4 regions of the Pseudomonas sp. GW822-FHT03F08 genome follow, and region 3 is predicted to be linked to each of the others. Evidence: predicted binding sites of a transcription regulator. Region 3 holds the regulator's gene; each other region holds the start of a gene.
The links. Region 3 encodes sigma-54, which starts transcription at its own class of promoters, with help from an activator protein. Its sites were predicted from a motif close to ANTGGCATNNANNTTGCTNT; they were not measured.
Positions count from the first base shown of each region.

Region 1 (5,138 bases), on a different contig from region 3:
TCGGCGATCCTGATTTCTATCTCCGCCTGGGAAATCTGCGCAGCCAGGGATGCCAGCTCGGCGCGCGAACTTTGCAGCTGCGCCTCGGCAATTTCCAGATCGGCCCGCGATCCGGCTTCACTGGCAACCAGGCTTTGCTTGCGACGAAAATCAAGTTCGTACTGGCGAATCATCGCCTGCCGGGCTTTGTATTGCGCGCGGACACTGAGCAACGCAGCCCGGGATTTGAGCAATTCATTCTGTGGCAGCAACGGGTCGATTTCAGCCAACAGCTGACCCTGGCGAACCGTATCACCCAACCCGGCTTTCAGACTCTGGAGTTGCCCATTGACCTGCGCGCCGACGCTGACTTGCTGGAAGGGCTTGACCGTACCACTGGCCAATACGGTCTCTTCAAGATCTTCAACGGTGACGGTCGCTGTCAGGAATTTCTTTGGAGGGGTGCCCCAGCCTTGGCCCCATACAAACCAGACCAACAAGGCAACAACGGGCAGCGTCCCGAACACGATTCGGGAGCGAGAGAAAAAAACCATGAAGTAGTCGTTACATCCCTGTCAGTGGTTGGGCGAACCGCTCATTGGCGCCCGGGTATAGCGTGAGCAGGCGTGTGAATACACGCGCGCAAATGCGAATGCAGCGGACGAGTGGCCCCGGCGCGCGCATTAAACAAGAAAGCCCCTCAAAGAGGGGCTTTCCGTTACAGCTTTTTACAAAGCATCGATATCAGGTCATCTGAATGATGGTCTGCATGATGGTGCTCTGGGTGGAGATGGTCTTGGCGTTCGCCTGATAGTTGCTCTGGCCCTTGATCAGGTCTACCAGTTCGTTGGTCAGGTTAACGTTGGACTCTTCCAGCGAGTTGGACTGGATGGAGCCCAGAGTGCCGGTTTCCGGAGCGTCATAACCCGGAATGCCCGACGCGAAGGTTTCCTTCCAGCTGGTGCCGCCGATCGCTTGCAGGCCTTGTTCGTTGGTGAAGCTGGCCAGCGCAACCTGGCCGATGGCCTTGTTCTGGTTGTTGCTGAAGTTGGCAAACAAAGTACCGGTGCCGTCGATGGTCAGGTTAGTGATCTGGCCAGTGGCATAGCCGTCCTGAGTCGGGATCGAGCGCGCGGTGTCGGCGTTGTACTGAGTGGTACTGGCCATCGAAATGGTGATGCCGGCCGGGTTTGCTGCTGCACCGTTAGGCTTGAAGGTGCCGTTGACGACATTGCCTGGTACCCAACCGGTGATCTTCAGGTCACTGCTGATCACCGGACCAGGCAGAGTGCTGACCTGAGTCAGCTTGCCAGCAGAGTCGAAGGTCATGGTCGAAGGCACCGGGGCGGTGGTTTTCGGATCACTGCCGGTAGCGTCCGGGTTGCGACCGTCGACCAGGGTGTAGACCTTCCAGGTGTTGGCACCGGTTTTCACCACGTACTGATCCATCGGGTGCATGTTGCCCTGGCTGTCATAGATCGGGGTGCTGAACGACTTGGTGTAGGTCGCCAGGTTGGTCGGGTCGAATTTGCCGGCTGGAACCGTGTCGTCGATCACCGGAGCGGTCGAGTTCAGGTTGATGGTCGAAGTCACCAGCGAAGTGGACTTCGGCGCCAGGTTCGAGGTGTCGATCTTCAGGTCGGTCAGTACGCCGTTGATGACCTTGCCGTTGGCATCCACACCATAACCTTGCAGGCGCGAGGTGTAGTCGGTGTTGGTGATGAAACCCTTGTCGTCGACCTTGAACGTACCGGCACGGGTATAGGAAATCGAGCCGTTGTTGCTCATGGTGAAGAAACCGGAGCCGTTGATGCCCATGTCCAGCACGTTACCGGTGTTGTTGATGTCACCCTGGGTGAACTGCTGGGAAACGTTGGCCAGGCGCACGCCGTTGCCGATGACCTTGCTGCCGCTACCCAGGCGAGTCGCCGAGTAGACGTCTTCGAATTCTGCGCGGGACGATTTGAAACCGGCGGTCGCGACGTTGGCGATGTTGTTGCCGGTCACGTCCAGTTGCTTGTTGGCTGCATAGAGACCGCTAAGGCCGATATTGAAAGACATATTCCACTCCTTTGTGCCGGTTAGTCGGCTCTATATACCAATGGTTTGTACTTTGGACAGGGCAACGGTGCCCTTGCCGGACAGGTTGAGCATCAGCTCGCCGCCGGTCTGGCTGATCGTCACGCTGGTGACGGTGGCCGGCAGGTAGGTCGCCATATCGGTCGCGGTGCCGTTGATCGATGCGTTGGCCTTGACGGTATAGGTACCGGTCTTGACCAGATTGCCGTCCTTGTCCTTGCCGTCCCAGGTGAAGCTCGCGGCGCCTGCGGCGCGACTGCCCAGATCGAGGGTGCGAACAATCGTGCCGCTGCTGTCGGTGATACTGACGGTGCCGCCGGCAATCGACGACGGAACGGTGACCGAACCGGTCATGCCTTTGCTCGGATCGTCGAGCTGGACCGAGTTGGTCTGCACGATCACGTTGCGACCGACCAGCGAAGAAGCCTGCAGGGCTTGCGACGAGTTGTAATTGCCGGCCAGCGAACTCACGGTGCTGTTGAGGGTAGTAATACCCTCGAGGCTGCTGAACTGCGCCAACTGGGCAACGAATGCGCTGTTGTCCTGCGGGTCGAGCGGGTTCTGGTTTTTCAGCTGGGTTACCAGCAATTGCAGGAACGCGTCCTTGCCCAGGGCCTGGCCGCCGGTGGAACTGTTAGTGGCCGAAGCAATGCCATCGGTTGTCGAACTGGTCTTTTTCGACGAGTTCGCCAGGATGTCCTTCATGCTCAGGCTGCTGGTGGTATCGGAAACACTCATGGCAGTCGCCCCTTATTACTGACCGAGGGTCAGTACCTTCTGCATCATGGTTTTGGCCGTGTTCATCATTTCGGCGTTGGTCTGGAACGAACGGCTCGCGGAAATCATGTCAGCCATTTCTTCCACCACGTTGACGTTCGGGTAGTAGACGTAGCCCTTGGCGTCGGCGGCCGGATGGTTCGGCTCGTAGCGCGCTTCGAGGTTGCTCTGGTCTTCGACCACGCCCATGACCTGCACGCCCTGGCCGGCCGCGTCCTGGTTCTGGAACAGCGAGTTGCTGCCGCCGCTCTGGCCGCCCTGGAACATGGTGGCGAACACCGGGTGACGGGCGCGATAGGTCTGGTCGATGCTCGACGAGACGGTTTCGGCGTTGGCGATGTTCGAAGCCACGGTGTTCAAACGCGTGGTCTGTGCGCTCATGCCGCTGCCGGCAATGTTGAAAACGCTGGACAGGGACATGGATTACTCTCCGCGCAGGGCTGAAACCAGCCCTTTGAATTTGCTGTTGAGCAGCGTGAAGCTGGCCTGGAAGCCGACGGCGTTTTCCGCGTAGTTCGACTGTTCCAGCTGGGCATCAACGGTGTTCTGGTCGATCGACGGCTGCATCGGCGTGCGATACATCAGCGACTCGTCGCCATTGCCCAGACCTTCAGCTTCGATGTGACGGCTGTTGGTCATGTTCAGGGCGATAGTGCCGTTGGCATTCTTCTGGCTCTGTGCCTCGAGCACTTTGGAGAACTCCAGATCCCGAGCCTTGTAGTTCGGGGTGTCGGCGTTGGCGATGTTGTTGGCCAGGACTTCGGCACGCTGGGCGCGGAAGCCCAGGGCTTTTTCGTGAATTCCGAGCGCTTTATCGAAGCTGATGCTCATGTCGGGAACCTTCAGGTGACCGGGTTTTTCGTAACTGGGTTATAGCAAGCGTCGTGCCAGTTTTAAAAAGCCCCGGATTCCGGGGCTTTGCAGGTGATCGGCAATACGGCAATGCCAGAAAAGCGGCAACGGGTTTCCGCCGGATGCCGCTTTTCTGCCGCTTGCCGTCCCTGCAAAAACGGCCAGGCATAAAAAAACGGGAGCCCCTGAGGACTCCCGTTTTTTTGTGTTGCCGGTGCCAATCACTTCGCCTGGTAAATGATCCCCGGGCTGCACTGGACCATCTGGTAATGGTCCGGCAAACCGTTCAGCGCTTCGGAAGCGCCGAGGAACAGATAACCGCCCGGCTTCAGCGTGCTGTGGATACGCAACAGGATGTCTTTCTTCACCTCGGCGGAGAAGTAGATCAGCACGTTGCGGCAGAACACGATGTCGAACTTGCCAAGGCTTGCGTAGCTGTCGAGCAAGTTGAACGAGCGGAACTCCACCCGGTTCTTGATCGGCGCCTTGATCACCCAGCGCCCCGGCCCTTTCGGGTCGAAGTAGCGCTGCAGACGATCGGCGGACAAGCCGCGACCGATCGCCAGGCTGTCGTACTCGCCGGTCTTGCAGTTGGTCAGCATGCTGCCGGACAGATCCGTGGCAACGATCTGTACGCCCATTTTCAACTGACCGATGTTGGTCCGTTCGAACTCGTCGATCGACATCGACAGCGAATAGGGTTCCTGACCCGACGAGCACGCCGCCGACCAGATCCGCAGACGCTGGTTGGGAGCAGCCTTGATCGCTTCGGGCAGCACCTTGTTCTTCAAGACTTCAAACGGATAGGTGTCGCGAAACCACAGGGTTTCGTTGGTCGTCATGGCATCGACCACCTGCTCGCGCAAACCGCTGCGCGGCTGGGTCTGGATGCGCTGTACCAGCTCACCCAGGGACTTGATGCCTTGCTGCTCCATCAGTTTGTTGAGACGGCTCGAGACCAGGTACTGCTTGTTTTCACCGAGCAAAATGCCACAGGCTTTTTCCAGGAAGACCCGGAACTGTTCGAAATCCAAATTACCCGTAGACAAATGATGCCGCCTCTTAAATCGTGTTGATCGCCAGGGACGAAAAGTCCCTAGCTGATATCTGCTGCTTTGATCCGGTCGACTACCCGGGATGCCAGGTCATCAGGACGGAATTTGGCCAGGAAGTCATCGGCACCGACCTTCTTGACCATCGCCTGGTTGAACACACCCGACAACGAAGTATGCAGGATGATATGAAGCTTTTGCATGCGAGGGTCGCTGCGGATTTCGGCCGTCAGGGTGTACCCGTCCATCTCCGGCATTTCGATGTCGGAGATCATCATCAGGAACTCTTCTTCCGGCTTCTTGCCCTCATCGACCAGCTTGCGCAGGTAATCCAGCGCCTGCTTGCCGTCGTTCAGCGCCACCACTTCAACGCCAACCGTCTGCAGGCAACGCGTCACC
Region 1 covers NZ_JBXANC010000006.1:64,873-70,010, forward strand. Annotated here, with positions in the region: gene AC1RME_RS16145 (efflux RND transporter periplasmic adaptor subunit) at 1-533, opposite strand, end outside; gene flgE (flagellar hook protein FlgE) at 724-2,040, opposite strand; gene flgD (flagellar hook assembly protein FlgD) at 2,071-2,796, opposite strand; gene flgC (flagellar basal body rod protein FlgC) at 2,812-3,255, opposite strand; gene flgB (flagellar basal body rod protein FlgB) at 3,259-3,666, opposite strand; gene cheR (protein-glutamate O-methyltransferase CheR) at 3,909-4,736, opposite strand; gene AC1RME_RS16175 (chemotaxis protein CheV) at 4,784-5,138, opposite strand, start outside.
Region 1: a site for sigma-54 is predicted at 3,708-3,727, ahead of flgB (flagellar basal body rod protein FlgB). Genes of this name have one in related genera too.

Region 2 (5,138 bases), on a different contig from region 3:
AAGCCCAACCTGATCGCCGCAGCCGAGATCGACCGTCTCGATACCTGGGCCAAATATTCGGCCCCGATGTGCGGTTCGTGCATGTCCAGCTGCTGCACGCTGCCGGTCGAGGTCAAGATCAAGGATCTGGTGCGCATCGGTGTGGTCGACGAATTCGAACTGGGCGACCCGCCGAAGAACATCGCCAAGCGCCTGCAAAAGGAAGGCCTGGTGGAACGCTTCAACCAGAAGTCGGGGATCTTCACCCTGCAACGCATGAGCAACAACGATTGCTACTACCTGGATCGTAAGAGCCGGCTGTGCACCATTTATGACAAGCGCCCGGACACCTGCCGCAACCACCCGAAAATCGGCCCGCGTCCGGGGTATTGCGCGTACAAGCCGAAGGAAGTGGAGCGGGTGCAGAATTTCCGGGCGATCGAGAAGTTCTGATCTGCCCTTGATCATTCCCACGCCTTGCGTGGGAACGAGACATCAAAAAAACCCGGACAAACAAAAACGCCCCCGGTCTCTCGACCGGGGGCGTTTTTTTAAGCCTGGGCTAAATTACGCCTTGGCTTTCTTGGCAGCGCGGGTACGCTCGCTTTCGTCCAGGATCTTCTTGCGAAGACGGATGGACTTAGGAGTAACTTCGCACAGCTCGTCTTCCTGGATGTATTCCAGAGCCTGTTCCAGGGTGAAGCGAACAGGTGGAACCAGAGCGATGGTTTCGTCTTTACCCGAAGCACGCATGTTGTCGAGCTTCTTGCCTTTGGTTGGGTTTACACCCAGGTCGTTGTCGCGGGAGTTCTGACCAACGATCTGACCGTTGTAGATCTCCTGGCCGTGTTCTACGAACAGCTTGCCACGAGCCTGCAGGGTTTCCAGGGAGTAGGTCAGCGCCTTGCCGGTTTCAACCGAAACCAGAACGCCGTTCTGACGGCCGGACATGTGGCCCGACTTCACTGGAGCGTAACGATCGAAGATCGAGGTCAGGATGCCAGCACCGTTGGTCAGGGTCAGGAACTGGTTACGGAAACCGATCAGACCGCGAGCAGGGATGTTGTATTCCAGACGAACACGGCCCTTGCCATCCGGCACCATGTTGCTCAGGTCGCCTTTACGCAGACCCATCTCTTCCATGACCTTGCCCTGGGATTCTTCAGGGATGTCGATGGTTACGTTTTCGAACGGTTCCTGCTTCACGCCGTCAACTTCACGGATGATCACTTCAGGACGGCCCAGGGCCAGCTCGAAGCCTTCGCGACGCATGGTTTCGATCAGTACCGAGAGGTGCAGCTCACCACGGCCGGAAACCTTGAACTTGTCAGCCGAGTCGCCTTCTTCAACGCGCAGTGCAACGTTGTACAGCAGCTCTTTGTCCAGACGATCCTTGATGTTACGGGAGGTCACGAACTTGCCTTCTTTACCGCAGAAAGGCGAGTCGTTTACCTGGAAGGTCATGGAAACGGTTGGCTCGTCAACGGTCAGAGGCTTCATCGCCTCGACGGTGTTGATGTCACACAGGGTGTCGGAGATGAACAGCTCGTCGAAACCGCTGATGCAGACGATGTCGCCGGCCGCTGCTTCTTCAACGTCGATGCGGTGCAGACCGTGGTGACCCATCAGCTTCAGGATACGGCCGTTGCGGCGCTTGCCGTTGGCGTCGATAGCGACAACCGGAGTGTTCGGCTTGACGCGACCACGAGCGATACGGCCAACACCGATAACACCCAGGAAGCTGTTGTAGTCCAGAGCGGAGATCTGCATCTGGAACGGGCCGTCACGGTCAACAGCAGGCGCTGGAACGTGGTCGACAACCGCTTGGTACAGCGGGGTCATGTCTTCCGCCATGGCGGTGTGGTCCAGACCGGCGATGCCGTTCAGGGCCGAAGCGTAAACAACCTGGAAGTCCAGTTGTTCTTCGGTTGCGCCCAGGTTGTCGAACAGATCGAAGATCTGGTCCAGAACCCAATCAGGACGCGCGCCCGGACGGTCAACCTTGTTGATAACCACGATTGGACGCAGGCCGGCTTCGAAAGCCTTCTTGGTCACGAAACGGGTTTGCGGCATAGGGCCGTCTTGAGCGTCGACCAGCAGCAGCACGGAGTCAACCATGGACATTACGCGCTCAACTTCGCCGCCGAAGTCGGCGTGGCCCGGGGTGTCCACGATGTTGATGTGGTAGCCGTTCCAGTTGATGGCGGTGTTTTTCGCCAGAATGGTAATGCCGCGCTCTTTTTCCTGGTCGTTGGAGTCCATCACGCGCTCGTCGTTGAGCTCGTTGCGCTCCAGAGTGCCGGATTGACGCAGGAGTTTGTCTACCAGGGTGGTTTTACCATGGTCAACGTGGGCAATGATGGCGATGTTGCGTAGATTTTCGATCACTTGTGTATCTCGATCAGAGGATTCGGTTTGCTGACAAGTCTTGGCAGCGATTAGCAGTAGTGTCCGGCATGGCCGTTACAGCTTGACGGCGGTGTCGGGGGGCCGGTGACGCAGGCCACAGGCAAACAGCCCCGGGCACTTAGCTCGGTCGATAAACGCGCACATTGGCATGCCCCTCACTGAGCAAATGGTGAGCATGCAGGCGACTCATCACGCCTTTGTCGCAATACAGCAGGTACTGGCGAGTCGGATCCAGCTCCTTGAAACGAGCGTTCACTGCGTAGAACGGCATCGTCTGTACTTCTATGCCCTCGAGCTCCAGCGGCTCATCCTCGGCGGCATCCGGGTGACGGATGTCGATGACGATCTGGCCGGCCAGTGCTTCGCTGACTTCTTCGATTTGCAAATCCTGGCCCAATTCGTCGATCACCCGATCGATCGGCACCAGTCTGGCGTTTGCGAGCGCACGCTCAAGCACCGCCATGTCGAATTCCTGCTCTTCGTGCTCAACGCGACCACGCTTGGCGGCGGTCTTCGGATTGACCGAAATGACCCCGCAGTACTCCGGCATGTGCCGGGCGAAATCGGCGGTGCCGATCTCGTTGGCCGTGTCGATGATGTCCTGCTTGTGGGCGACGATCAGCGGACGCAGGACCAGTTTGTCGGTCACGCAATCGATCACCGACAGGTTCGGCAGCGTCTGGCTCGACACCTGGGAGATCGCCTCGCCGGTGACCAGCGCATCAATGTGCAGACGCTCGGCGATGGCCGAGGACGCGCGCAACATCATACGCTTCAATACGACGCCCATATGACTGTTATCGACTTTGCCGAGAATTTCGCCCAACACTTCTTCGAACGGAACACTGACAAATAGCACGCGTTGCGAGCTGCCGTACTTCTTCCAGATGAAATGCGCGACTTCCATCACGCCCAATTCGTGGGCACGACCGCCCAGATTGAAGAAGCAGAAGTGCGCCATCAGGCCGCGACGCATGATCTGGTAGGCGGCAACCGTCGAGTCAAAGCCGCCGGACATCAATACCAGCGTCTGCTCCAGCGCACCGAGCGGGTAGCCGCCGATGCCATTGTGCTGGCTGTGGATCACGAACAACCGTTTGTCGCGAACTTCGATGCGGACTTCGATTTCCGGCTGTTTCAAGTCGATTCCGGCAGCACCGCACTCACGGCGCAGCTTGCTGCCGACGTATTTTTCGACGTCCATCGAGCTGAACGCATGCTTGCCCGCACGTTTGCAGCGCACCGAGAAAATCTTCCCGGCCAGTGCATCGCCGTAGTGCTCTTTGCACTTCTCGGTGATGTCGTCGAAGTCGCCCAGCGGGTACTCGTCGATCTGCAGAAAGTGCGCGATACCCGGCATGCAGGTCAGGCGCTCGCCCATCTCTTTCAGGGCCTTGGGGTCGGTAACGCGGGTTTCCAGCTCGAGATTGTCCCACACACCGTTCACCACCACGGCCGGGTCCAGGTCGCGGAGCACGGTGCGGATGTTCTTGGCCAGCTGGCGGATGAATTTCGTCCGGACAGGTCGGCTTTTGATGGTGATCTCGGGGAAGACTTTTACGATTAGTTTCATGAAAACAGCGCGCGCAGGGCCAGCCGAAAAAGGGGGGCGCGGATTATAGCGGAAATTGCTCAAGGTTTAACCAGTTAATGTGCAGAAGGTTTTGCATGCACCAAAACGGGTCATTTTCGACTTAAAGCGCTACATTAAAGGGCGAGATTTTCACCCTTTATGCACTTCGCACCTTTATAAGCGTGAATTTGGGGCAAAAAACCCATGCTGGGGCACTGGCATGCAATTTGCTCCCTTGTGAGGCAGGTTGCCTTGGCAGAGTATTCGCGCCGGCATCACCAACATTTAAGGGCATCCACTACCAGCCCTAAGCCACCCGGAGGACACTATGTCGAAGTCGGTTCAACTCATCAAAGATCATGACGTCAAGTGGATTGATCTGCGCTTCACGGACACCAAAGGCACTCAGCACCACGTGACCATGCCGGCTCGCGATGCGCTGGAAGACGACTTCTTCGAAGTTGGCAAGATGTTCGACGGTTCCTCCATCGCTGGCTGGAAAGGCATCGAAGCCTCCGACATGATCCTGCTGCCGGACGACGAAACCGCCGTTCTCGACCCGTTCACCGAAGAGCCGACCCTGATCCTGGTCTGCGACATCATCGAACCGTCGACCATGCAAGGCTACGATCGCGACCCGCGCGCCATCGCCCACCGTGCCGAGGAATATCTGAAGACCACCGGTATCGGTGACACCGTTTTCGCCGGTCCAGAGCCTGAGTTCTTCATCTTCGACGAAGTGAAGTTCAAGTCCGACATCTCCGGCTCGATGTTCAAGATCTACTCCGAGCAAGGCTCGTGGATGTCCGACCAGGACGTGGAAGGCGGCAACAAAGGCCACCGTCCAGGCGTGAAAGGCGGCTACTTCCCGGTTCCGCCGTTCGACCACGACCACGAAATCCGTACCGCCATGTGCAACGCACTGGAAGAGATGGGTCAGACCGTTGAAGTTCACCACCACGAAGTGGCAACTGCCGGTCAAAACGAAATTGGTGTCAAGTTCAACACCCTGGTGAAGAAAGCTGACGAAGTTCAGACTCTGAAATACGTTGTACACAACGTGGCCGATGCCTATGGCCGCACCGCGACCTTCATGCCGAAGCCTCTGTACGGCGATAACGGTTCGGGTATGCACGTTCACATGTCCATCGCCAAAGATGGCAAGAACACCTTCGCT
Region 2 covers NZ_JBXANC010000004.1:403,742-408,879, forward strand. Annotated here, with positions in the region: gene AC1RME_RS12270 (YkgJ family cysteine cluster protein) at 1-432, shown strand, start outside; gene typA (translational GTPase TypA) at 547-2,367, opposite strand; gene thiI (tRNA uracil 4-sulfurtransferase ThiI) at 2,507-3,961, opposite strand; gene glnA (glutamate--ammonia ligase) at 4,290-5,138, shown strand, end outside.
Region 2: a site for sigma-54 is predicted at 4,176-4,195, ahead of glnA (glutamate--ammonia ligase). Genes of this name have one in related genera too.

Region 3 (5,138 bases):
ATACCTGGAAGACGGCAAGGTGCAGTACGAAATGACTTCCGACAAGGCCGAGCACGTCAAGGCGACCGACATTACACTGGTCACCAAGCCCGACCTGAACATGTATCGCGGCACCGACTTTCCGTGGCACGTGACCAGCGAGCGCGGTGAAGTGAATTCCGGTGGCACCGAGGTCGAGCTGATCGACTCGGTTCGCGTCAAGCGCACCGATGAAAAGAACCGCGACACCCTGATCACCTCCACTCGCATGACAGTGTTCCCGCAGCAACAATATGCGCAGACCCAGCAACCCGTTAGAATCGACGGCGCTGGCGGTGTATCGACCGGCGTGGGAATGAAAGCGTATTTGAAGGAAAGCAGGATACACCTGCTATCGAACGTAAGAGGACAGTATGAGGCTCGTTAAAACCCTCCCTATTTTGCTCAGTCTGGGCGCAGCACTGGGAAGCGTGAGCGCCTGGGCTCTGCCGAACGATCAAGAGCAGCCAATCCGCATTCAGGCCGACGATGCCCAGCTGGACGACAAGAATGGCGTTGCCACCTATAAAGGTGACGTGATCATCACTCAGGGTTCGATGATCGTCAAAGGCAACACCGTGACCATCACCCGCACCCCGACCGGTGATATCGACGTCGTGACCTCGGTGGGCAACCTTGCCTACTTCGAGCAGTTGCAGACGGCTGGCGACACCAAACCTGTACAGGGCTGGGGCGTGACCATCCAGTACCACGCCGCGCAAAACCGCGTTGTGCTGATCGACAAGGCGAAAGTCGTCGACAAGGACAACAACACCACTCAGGGCGAGAAAATCGTCTATGACACGGTGAAAAAGCTGGCCAGCGCGGGTCGTGCCACCGGCAACAAGGTCACCGAAGCGCGTCCGCGCATTGACATGGTGATCCAGCCGAAGAAGAAAACCGACGAGAAATCCCAGTAATGGCAACTCTGAAAGCTCAGCACCTGGCCAAGGCCTATAAAAGCCGCCAGGTCGTGCGCGATGTCAGCCTGTCGATCGACAGCGGTCAGATCGTCGGACTGCTCGGCCCCAACGGCGCCGGCAAGACCACCTGCTTCTACATGATCGTCGGCCTGGTGCAGGCCGATCAGGGTCGCGTGCTGATCGACGACCTGGATGTCAGCCACCAGCCGATGCACGGTCGCGCCAAGGCCGGTATCGGCTATCTGCCGCAGGAAGCGTCGATCTTTCGCAAACTGTCGGTGGCCGACAACATCATGGCCATCCTCGAGACCCGTCAGGAGCTCGACAAGGCCGGTCGTCGCAAGGAGCTGGAAAGCCTGCTGCAGGAGTTCCACATCAGCCACATCCGCGACAACCTCGGCATGAGCCTGTCCGGTGGCGAGCGTCGCCGGGTGGAAATCGCCCGCGCACTGGCCACCGCACCGAAGTTCATCCTGCTCGACGAACCGTTCGCCGGTGTCGACCCGATCTCCGTGGGTGACATCAAGCAGATCATTCACCACCTCAAGGCCAAGGGCATCGGTGTGTTGATCACCGACCACAACGTCCGCGAGACGCTGGATATCTGTGAAACGGCCTACATCGTCAATGACGGCCAACTGATCGCCGAAGGCGACTCCGCGACCATCCTCGCCAACGATCTGGTGAAGGAAGTGTATCTGGGTCACGAGTTCCGCCTGTAAGCGCGACAGCATTCGACCAGCCGTCCGGGTGCTGTAACGTTGAAGCGCACTTTTATACGCTTTTATTGTTACAGCGCTCTAGGCAAACACGACAGTTTCAGGCATATAATTTGCTTAAGTTTGGCGCTTCGGCGCCCTGTAGTGGATGGCGCATAGCGCCGGCGAATAAGGTGTTAAGCCCCTGCCATGAAACCATCGCTAGTCTTGAGAATGGGCCAGCAGCTGACGATGACACCGCAGCTGCAACAGGCCATCCGCCTGCTCCAATTGTCGACCCTGGATCTGCAACAGGAAATCCAGGAGGCTCTGGAATCCAATCCGATGCTCGAACGCCAGGAAGACGGCGACGACTTCGACAACTCCGATCCCATGGCCGACAACGCCGAACAGAAGCCCAACACCGAGATCCAGGAACCCTCCTATCAGGAGACCGCACCGACGGTCGACAATCTAGAGGATGGCGAATGGAACGAGCGAATCCCCAACGAACTCCCCGTCGACACCGCCTGGGAAGACGTCTACCAGACCAGCGCCAGCAGCCTGCCGAGCAGCGATGACGACGAGTGGGACTTCACCACCCGTACCTCCGCCGGCGAGAGCCTGCAAAGCCACCTGCTGTGGCAGTTGAACCTGGCGCCGATGTCTGACACCGATCGCCTGATCGCCGTCACCCTGATCGACTGCATCAACAATCAGGGCTACCTCGACGAAACCCTCGAAGAAATTCTCGACGCCTTCGATCCGGAGCTCGACATCGAGCTGGACGAGATCGAAGCCGTCCTGCACCGCATCCAGCAATTCGAACCTGCCGGCATTGGCGCACGCAACCTGGGCGAATGCCTGCTGCTGCAATTGCGCCAGCTGTCGGCCAAGACCCCTTGGCTGGCGGAAGCCAAGCGTCTGGTCACCGATTACATCGACCTGCTCGGCAGCCGCGACTACAGCCAGCTGATGCGCCGCATGAAGCTCAAGGAAGATGAATTGCGCCAGGTCATCGAACTGGTGCAGAGCCTCAACCCGCGCCCCGGTTCGCAGATCGAGTCCACCGAAGCCGAGTACGTGGTGCCTGACGTCATCGTACGCAAGGACAACGAGCGCTGGCTGGTCGAACTGAACCAGGAATCGGTGCCGCGCCTGCGGGTCAACGCCCAGTACGCCGGTTTCGTGCGCCGCGCCGACACCAGCGCCGACAACACCTTCATGCGCAATCAGTTGCAGGAAGCCCGCTGGTTCATCAAGAGCCTGCAGAGCCGCAACGAAACCCTGATGAAAGTGGCCACCCAGATCGTCGAGCATCAGCGCGGCTTTCTTGAATACGGCGACGAAGCCATGAAGCCTCTCGTGCTGCATGACATCGCCGAAGCGGTGGGCATGCACGAGTCGACGATTTCCCGGGTGACCACGCAAAAATTCATGCATACCCCCCGGGGCATTTATGAACTGAAATACTTTTTCTCCAGCCACGTCAGCACCTCCGAAGGCGGCGAATGCTCGTCCACGGCGATCCGCGCGATCATCAAGAAACTGGTTGCCGCGGAAAATCAGAAAAAGCCGTTGAGTGACAGCAAGATCGCTGGTTTACTGGAGGCACAAGGCATTCAGGTGGCTCGCCGCACCGTCGCCAAGTACCGCGAATCCCTCGGGATCGCGCCTTCGAGCGAACGCAAGCGGTTGATGTAAGCCACGTTACAGCGTTCCAGTGGCAGGCTCTTCGGCCTGCCGCTTTATGCACTGGCAACGAAGGAGAAGCTGTATGCAAGTCAACATCAGTGGACACCAACTGGAAGTTACCCAACCTCTCCGTGAGTACGTTGAGCAAAAGCTCAAGAGGCTTGAGGGGCATTTCGACAAGATCACCAACGTGCAAGTCACGATGTGCGTCGAGAAGCTGAAGCAGAAAATCGAAGCCACGCTGCATATTCCCGGTAACGAGGTCGTCGCAAACGCGGAACATACCGATATGTACGCAGCGATCGACGCGCTGACCGACAAGCTTGATAAACAACTCAAAAAGCATAAGGAAAAGACCCAGAGCCTGCTTCAGGGCGCTACCGGTCGATAACCCCCACCCCCATGATCCGACTTGAAAGCATCCTGACCCCCGGCCGTTCCCTCGTGAACGTGCCGGGCGGCAGCAAAAAGAAAGCCCTCGAACAAATTGCCAACCTGATCGCCCGGGAAGTACCGGATCTGGAGATGCAAGATGTCTTCGAGGCACTGATTGCCCGTGAAAAACTCGGCTCGACCGGTTTTGGCAACGGCATCGCCATTCCCCATTGCCGCCTCAAGGGTTGCGAATCCCCCATCAGCGCCTTGATGCACCTTGAAGCACCCATCGATTTCGACGCCATCGATGGTGCACCGGTCGACCTGCTGTTCGTGCTGCTGGTCCCGGAAGCCGCCACCGATGCGCACCTGGAACTGCTGCGCCAGATCGCCAGCATGCTCGACCGCAAGGACGTACGCGAAAAATTGCGTCGCGCCACCACCAACGAAGCCTTGTATCAGGTTGTCCTGGACGAGCAAAACGGGCACTAAACATGCGCTTGATCATCGTCAGTGGCCGCTCCGGCTCGGGCAAAAGTACCGCTCTGGATGTCCTCGAGGACAACGGCTACTACTGCATCGACAATTTGCCTGCCGGCCTGCTCCCGGAACTGGCGGAGCGCGCACTGATTCATACGGAACTGTCTCAGCCACTGGTCGCGGTATCGATCGATGCGCGCAATCTGCCCAGTCATCTCTCGCGCTTTCCGGAGTTGCTTGAAGAGGTCCGCAGCCGGCACATCCAGTGCGACGTCCTGTATCTGGACGCCGATGAAGAAACCCTGCTCAAGCGCTTTTCGGAAACCCGTCGTCGCCACCCGCTGAGCAGCGCCAATCGTTCGCTGGCGGAAGCCATCAACGATGAAACGGCCCTGCTGGGCCCGATCGCCGATCTGGCCGACCTGAAGGTCAACACCACCAATCTGAACCTGTACCAGTTGCGCGACACCATCAAGCTGCGGCTGCTGAACCAGCCGGAGCCGGGCACGGCGTTTCTGGTGGAGTCGTTCGGTTTCAAACGCGGCATGCCGGTGGATGCGGATCTGGTGTTCGATGTACGCTGCCTGCCCAACCCGTACTGGAAACCGGAATTACGCGCGCAATCGGGGCTCGATGAGCCGGTGGCCGAATACCTGGCGGCACAGCCGGAAGTCGAAGAGATGTTCCAGGACATCTATGCGTATCTGTTCAAATGGCTGCCGCGCTTCGCTGCAAGCAATCGCGCCTACGTCACCATTGCCATTGGCTGCACCGGCGGACATCACCGTTCCGTCTACCTGACCGAACGCCTGGGTCAGGCCCTGCAGAAAACCCTGAAGAACGTCCAGGTTCGCCACCGCGACCTCAGCTAAAGGATTCACACCGCGATGCCTGCTCTGGAAATCGAAATCATCAACAAGCTGGGCCTGCATGCCCGGGCGTCGGCAAA
Region 3 covers NZ_JBXANC010000012.1:37,283-42,420, reverse strand. Annotated here, with positions in the region: gene lptC (LPS export ABC transporter periplasmic protein LptC) at 1-406, shown strand, start outside; gene lptA (lipopolysaccharide transport periplasmic protein LptA) at 393-938, shown strand; gene lptB (LPS export ABC transporter ATP-binding protein) at 938-1,663, shown strand; gene AC1RME_RS25845 (RNA polymerase factor sigma-54) at 1,850-3,343, shown strand; gene hpf (ribosome hibernation-promoting factor, HPF/YfiA family) at 3,417-3,725, shown strand; gene ptsN (PTS IIA-like nitrogen regulatory protein PtsN) at 3,737-4,201, shown strand; gene rapZ (RNase adapter RapZ) at 4,204-5,061, shown strand; gene AC1RME_RS25825 (HPr family phosphocarrier protein) at 5,077-5,138, shown strand, end outside.

Region 4 (5,138 bases), on a different contig from region 3:
GCTCTCGTGTTCCGCCTCGCGCAACTCGTCGATATCGACCTGCCCACGAGCACCGATGATGATCGCTTCGTGGGGTTCGTCCATCGTCAGCACGTGCAGAATGTTGCCGAACGGATCGAGCTGGGCGCGCACCGGGCGCGGCAGGTCGAGCTGCCAGCTCAGCACATGCTGACGCTCGCTGTCGTGAGGTGTCAGACGCAGGTACTGGATGCTCGCCCGCACCTGATCTTCGTAGTGATAGGTGGTCTCGTGGCTGATGGAAAGTCTCATGCGGCCTCCAGGTAGGAACTGTGAATGGCGTTGCCCAACTGGCGCACCAGCGGGATGAACTCGGTGAGCCAGGCGTGCAGCCCTTCCTCGAGGATTTCGTGGATGCCGGTGTAACGCAGGCGTGCGTCCATTTCCGCCGCCAGTCGTTGCGCAGGACGACCGTTGGCCCCCGGCAGTTGCGCGAGGATCTGGTCGATCTCCTCGGTGCAGGCCCGCAGCGAGCGCGGCACGTCGGCACGCAACAGCAGCAGCTCGGCGACATGCCGGGCGCCGGGCGCGTCGCGGTAGATTTCGGTGTAGGCCTCGAACGAGGACAAGGCCCGCAACAAGGCACTCCATTGGTAATAGGCGTGGGCGGTGCCATCGCTGACCGCTTCGGCCTGATCGCCGGCCATTTCATAGCGGGCGTCTAGCAGGCGCAAAGTGTTGTCGGCCCGCTCGATGAACGTGCCCAACCGGATGAAACGAAACGCATCGTTGCGCATGATGGTGCCGTAGGACGCCCCGCGGAACAGGTGCGAACGTTCCTTGATCCACTCACAGAAACGGCTCATGCCATAGCGGCTGAGGCCCTGGTTGGCGATCCCGCGGATCTCCAGCCAGGTGGCGTTGATGTTCTCCCACATGTCGGCGGTGATCCGACCGCGCACCGCGTGGGCACTGGCTCGCGCCGCGCCGAGGCAGCTATAGATGCTCGCCGGGTTGGCCGCGTCGAGCGCGAAGAAGTGCAGCAATCGCTCAGCATGCAACTCGCCGTGGCGTTCCAGGTAGTCGTCCAGCGTGCCGGTGATCAGCAGCGGCATCGCCAGTTCGTGCAGACCGTCGCCACGGCCGTCCTGCGGCATCAGCGACAGCGAATAGCTGACATCGAGCATGCGGGCGAGGTTTTCCGCCCGCTCCAGGTAACGCGACATCCAGTACAGATCCGAGGCAGTTCTACTTAACATGGCAGGCTTCCTTCAATCCTCGACCACCCAGGTGTCCTTGGTTCCGCCGCCCTGGGATGAATTCACCACCAGAGAGCCTTCACGCAGGGCGACACGGGTCAAACCGCCGGGCACAACCCGGGTTTCGCGGCCGGACAATACGAACGGGCGCAGGTCGATATGGCGCGGCGCAATGCCGTTTTCGACAAAGGTCGGACAGGTCGACAGCGACAGCGTCGGTTGCGCGATGTACGCGTGGGGCTTGGCCTTGATCCGCTCGCGGAACGCATCGATTTCCGCCGTTGTTGCCGCCGGCCCCACGAGCATTCCGTAGCCGCCGGAGCCCTGGGTTTCCTTGACCACCAGATCCGGAAGATTGGCCAGCACATGGGAAAGTTCAGACGGATTGCGGCATTGCCACGTCGGCACGTTCTTCAGGATCGGCTCTTCATCAAGGTAGAAACGGATCATCTCGGTGACGAACGGATACACCGACTTATCGTCCGCCACGCCGGTGCCGATCGCATTGGCCAGCACCACATTGCCGGAGCGATACGACGACAACAGTCCCGGCACGCCGAGCATCGAATCCGGGCGGAACGCCAACGGATCGAGGAAGGCGTCGTCGAGCCGGCGGTAGATCACGTCCACCGCTTTCGGGCCATCGGTGGTGCGCATGAAGACCTTGTCGTCGCGCACGAACAGATCGGCACCTTCGACCAGCTCGACGCCCATTTCCCGGGCCAGAAACGCATGCTCGAAAAACGCGCTGTTGAACCGCCCCGGTGTCAGCACCACCACACTCGGGTCGTCGATGGGGCTTGAGCTTTTCAGGGTGTCGAGCAGCAGGTTCGGGTAATGGTCGATCGGGGCGATGCGCTGGGCCGCGAACAGCTCGGGGAACAGGCGCATCATCATCTTGCGGTCTTCGAGCATGTAGCTCACGCCGCTGGGCGTGCGCAGGTTGTCCTCGAGCACGTAATACGTGCCGTCGCCGTCGCGCACCAGATCGACGCCAGAGATGTGCGAATAGATATCGCGGTGCAGATCCAGCCCCTGCATCGCCAACTGGTATTGCTCGTTGGCCAGCACCTGCTCGGCGGGAATGATCCCGGCCTTGATGATGCGCTGCTCGTGATAGAGGTCGGCGAGGAACATGTTCAACGCCTTGACGCGCTGGATGCAGCCGCGCTCGACGATCCGCCACTCGCTGGCGGGAATGCTGCGCGGAATGGTGTCGAAGGGAATCAGGCGTTCTGTCCCTTGCTCGTCCCCGTAGAGCGTGAAAGTGATCCCGGCACGATGGAACAGCAGATCGGCCTCGCGTCGCCGCTGGGCCAACAGCTCGTCAGGCGTATCGGCCAGCCAGCGGGCAAACTCCCGGTAATGCGGGCGGACCTGGCCGCCGGCATCGTACATTTCATCAAAATAGGTGCGGATCATGCCGTACTCCTTGTCACCCCGGACATACAGGCCTTCGCAAGGCCCGTGCCATCGGCATAAACGCTTTGATTTCAATCGGTTGGATATTCACGCCACAAACACCGCACCATTCCTGTGCGGCAAATGCCCCAACCTGATCGCCCCCGCCTCATTGCGACGCAGTGCAGTCGCCTATCACCAGCATAGTCAGAGTTGATTTCACTGCCCGGCGGCGCCTGCGGATAATCCGCACATCCGCTGCGAAACGTCCCTGACGAAGTGCGCAGCCCAACTGATCCGGCTTGCCCTGGCAGCCCTACCGGCCGTAACTCTGACCGGTTTCCTCTCCTTCCGGTCTTCCCTTTCAGCCACCTCTCCCGGTGGCTTTTTTTTGCGCCGGATTCTTGTTTCAGGGTTTTGCCGGGCGATGTTCAGGGTCCAGAAACGACAACGGCCGACCCGAAGGTCAGCCGTTGCTCGACGTGTTGCGAGGGTTATCAGTTCAAACGATGGCGGTTGCGCACCTCCTGCTTCACGCCCCAGCCTTCGATGATGCCGCCCAGTGGCTCGACCACCGCCGAAAAGCCCTGTTCGAAATCGCCAATGTCGTCGTAGGTTGCGTACATCACCTTGCTCAATTCCAGGGACCACGCGCCGTCGTCGCGCGCACTGACCTGGGCATTGATGGATTCACCGCGAAACTTGCCTGCCGCCCTGCGCGCCCGCTCCTCGTCCGGGAAAATGGCGTAGAACTCGATGGGATGGAACCGGGAAAAATCGAAACCGCCTTCTTTCATGCGGCGCAGCACGCTGCTGCTGATGTCTTCTTGATAGGCTGTGCTCATGAACGTCCCCCTCGCATAGATGGATAGACTTTCCGTATTCCCTGCACCTGGCCGAACGGCTCAAGCGCTACGACAACCGTGTTGCCGGCGGGAAACAAGCATGTAGCTGACAAGACCAGACCTTAGCGATCCGTTCGCTGATCTCGCTTGCAGAGTAGCCCCAAGATAGAGCCGCTGCCAAGGCCTGGTGCGTTACGGACAAGAAGATTTTCAGATGGGCGTGATGCTGCGGATTTCGATGCTGTTCTGGGTTTTCAGGCTTTTGGCGCCTGCATCGGAGGTGCGCCCTTCCAGATCGTTCAGATCCAGTGCGGCGACGACAGGAAGGAGTCGTTCCTTGATCAATCGAGCGGCCTCATCGTCGCTGGGGCATTCCGCGCGCTCGAAGATTTCATCGACAATTTCACCGTGATCATCCACGAAAGTGACTTTCCACTTTTGCATTGGTGCCTCCTCGAACAAACCCGCAAATGGGCTCATATCTATCTCGACTTTTGTCAGGATTGATCGTTCAAAAGCTTTACACCGATGAAACATGAAAAACATTTCATCTGCGGGAACGAAGCCGCTCGCTCCCGCAGTGATAACGGCTGAGTGATCAGTCGTTGCTTGGCTTGTTCACCGCTTGCAGCACGTATTGCGGCAGGGCGAAGGCGCCGATGTGGATTTCCGGGTTGTAGTAACGGGTGACGATGCCGCTGCCGATGAAGCGCTGTTGCAGGGTTTCACGGCTCAGTTTGCGGTAGGCCGGGTTGGTCGAGCCCCAGGCGAAGGTCATCGAACCGCCGATGTAGGTCGGCACGGCCGCCTGATAGAAGTGCCAGTCCGGGAACAGGCTGCGCAGGCGACCGGCGGTGGTTTTCACTTCTTCGATCTGCATGAACGGTGTGCCGTTCTGGGTCACGAGGATGCCGCCCTCGTTCAGGCAGCGGTGGCAGGCCTGGTAGAAGTTTTCCGAGAACAGCACTTCGCCCGGGCCGATCGGGTCGGTGGAGTCGGAAATGATCACGTCGAACTTTTCAGTGGTGGTTGCGACGAAGCGCATGCCGTCGTCGATCACCAGGTTCAGGCGTGGGTCGTCGTAGGCGCCCTTGGAGTGGTTCGGCAGGAATTCCTTGCACATGTCGACCACGGTGCCGTCGATTTCGACCATGGTGATGTGCTCGACGCTGGCGTGCTTGGTCACTTCGCGCAGCATGCCGCCGTCGCCGCCGCCGATGATCAGCACGCGCTTGGCGGTGCCGTGGGCGAGGATCGGCACGTGGGTGAGCATTTCGTGGTAGATGAATTCATCGGCTTCGGTGGTCTGGATCACGCCGTCCAGCGCCATCACCCGGCCCATGCGCGGGTTCTGGAAGATCACCAGGTGCTGGTGTTCGGTGCGCACTTCGTGCAGCAGTTTTTCCATGCGAAAACGCTGGCCGTAGCCTTCGTAGAGGGTTTCCAGGTATTCGCTGGTCTTGGTGACGGTCATGGTGAAGTGCTCCGATGAATGCGCGGGCGCCAATCGTCAGGTTCGATTGCCCGGGAAAGGCGCGCATTCTACGTTGCCGAAGATGACAGGTCGAACCTCACTTCATCGGCCCGGCACAATCCATTGGCGCGAACGGTCAGATCCGCACATTGCCCCGCGGCCCGGCAATCGCCCAGATGATCAGGCCCAGCACCGGCAGGA
Region 4 covers NZ_JBXANC010000005.1:462,904-468,041, forward strand. Annotated here, with positions in the region: gene AC1RME_RS15515 (transglutaminase family protein) at 1-270, opposite strand, end outside; gene AC1RME_RS15520 (alpha-E domain-containing protein) at 267-1,217, opposite strand; gene AC1RME_RS15525 (circularly permuted type 2 ATP-grasp protein) at 1,230-2,639, opposite strand; gene AC1RME_RS15530 (ribonuclease E inhibitor RraB) at 3,116-3,463, opposite strand; gene AC1RME_RS15535 (hypothetical protein) at 3,674-3,907, opposite strand; gene speE (polyamine aminopropyltransferase) at 4,062-4,937, opposite strand; gene AC1RME_RS15545 (PLDc N-terminal domain-containing protein) at 5,074-5,138, opposite strand, start outside.
Region 4: a site for sigma-54 is predicted at 2,673-2,692, ahead of AC1RME_RS15525 (circularly permuted type 2 ATP-grasp protein). Genes of this name have one in related genera too.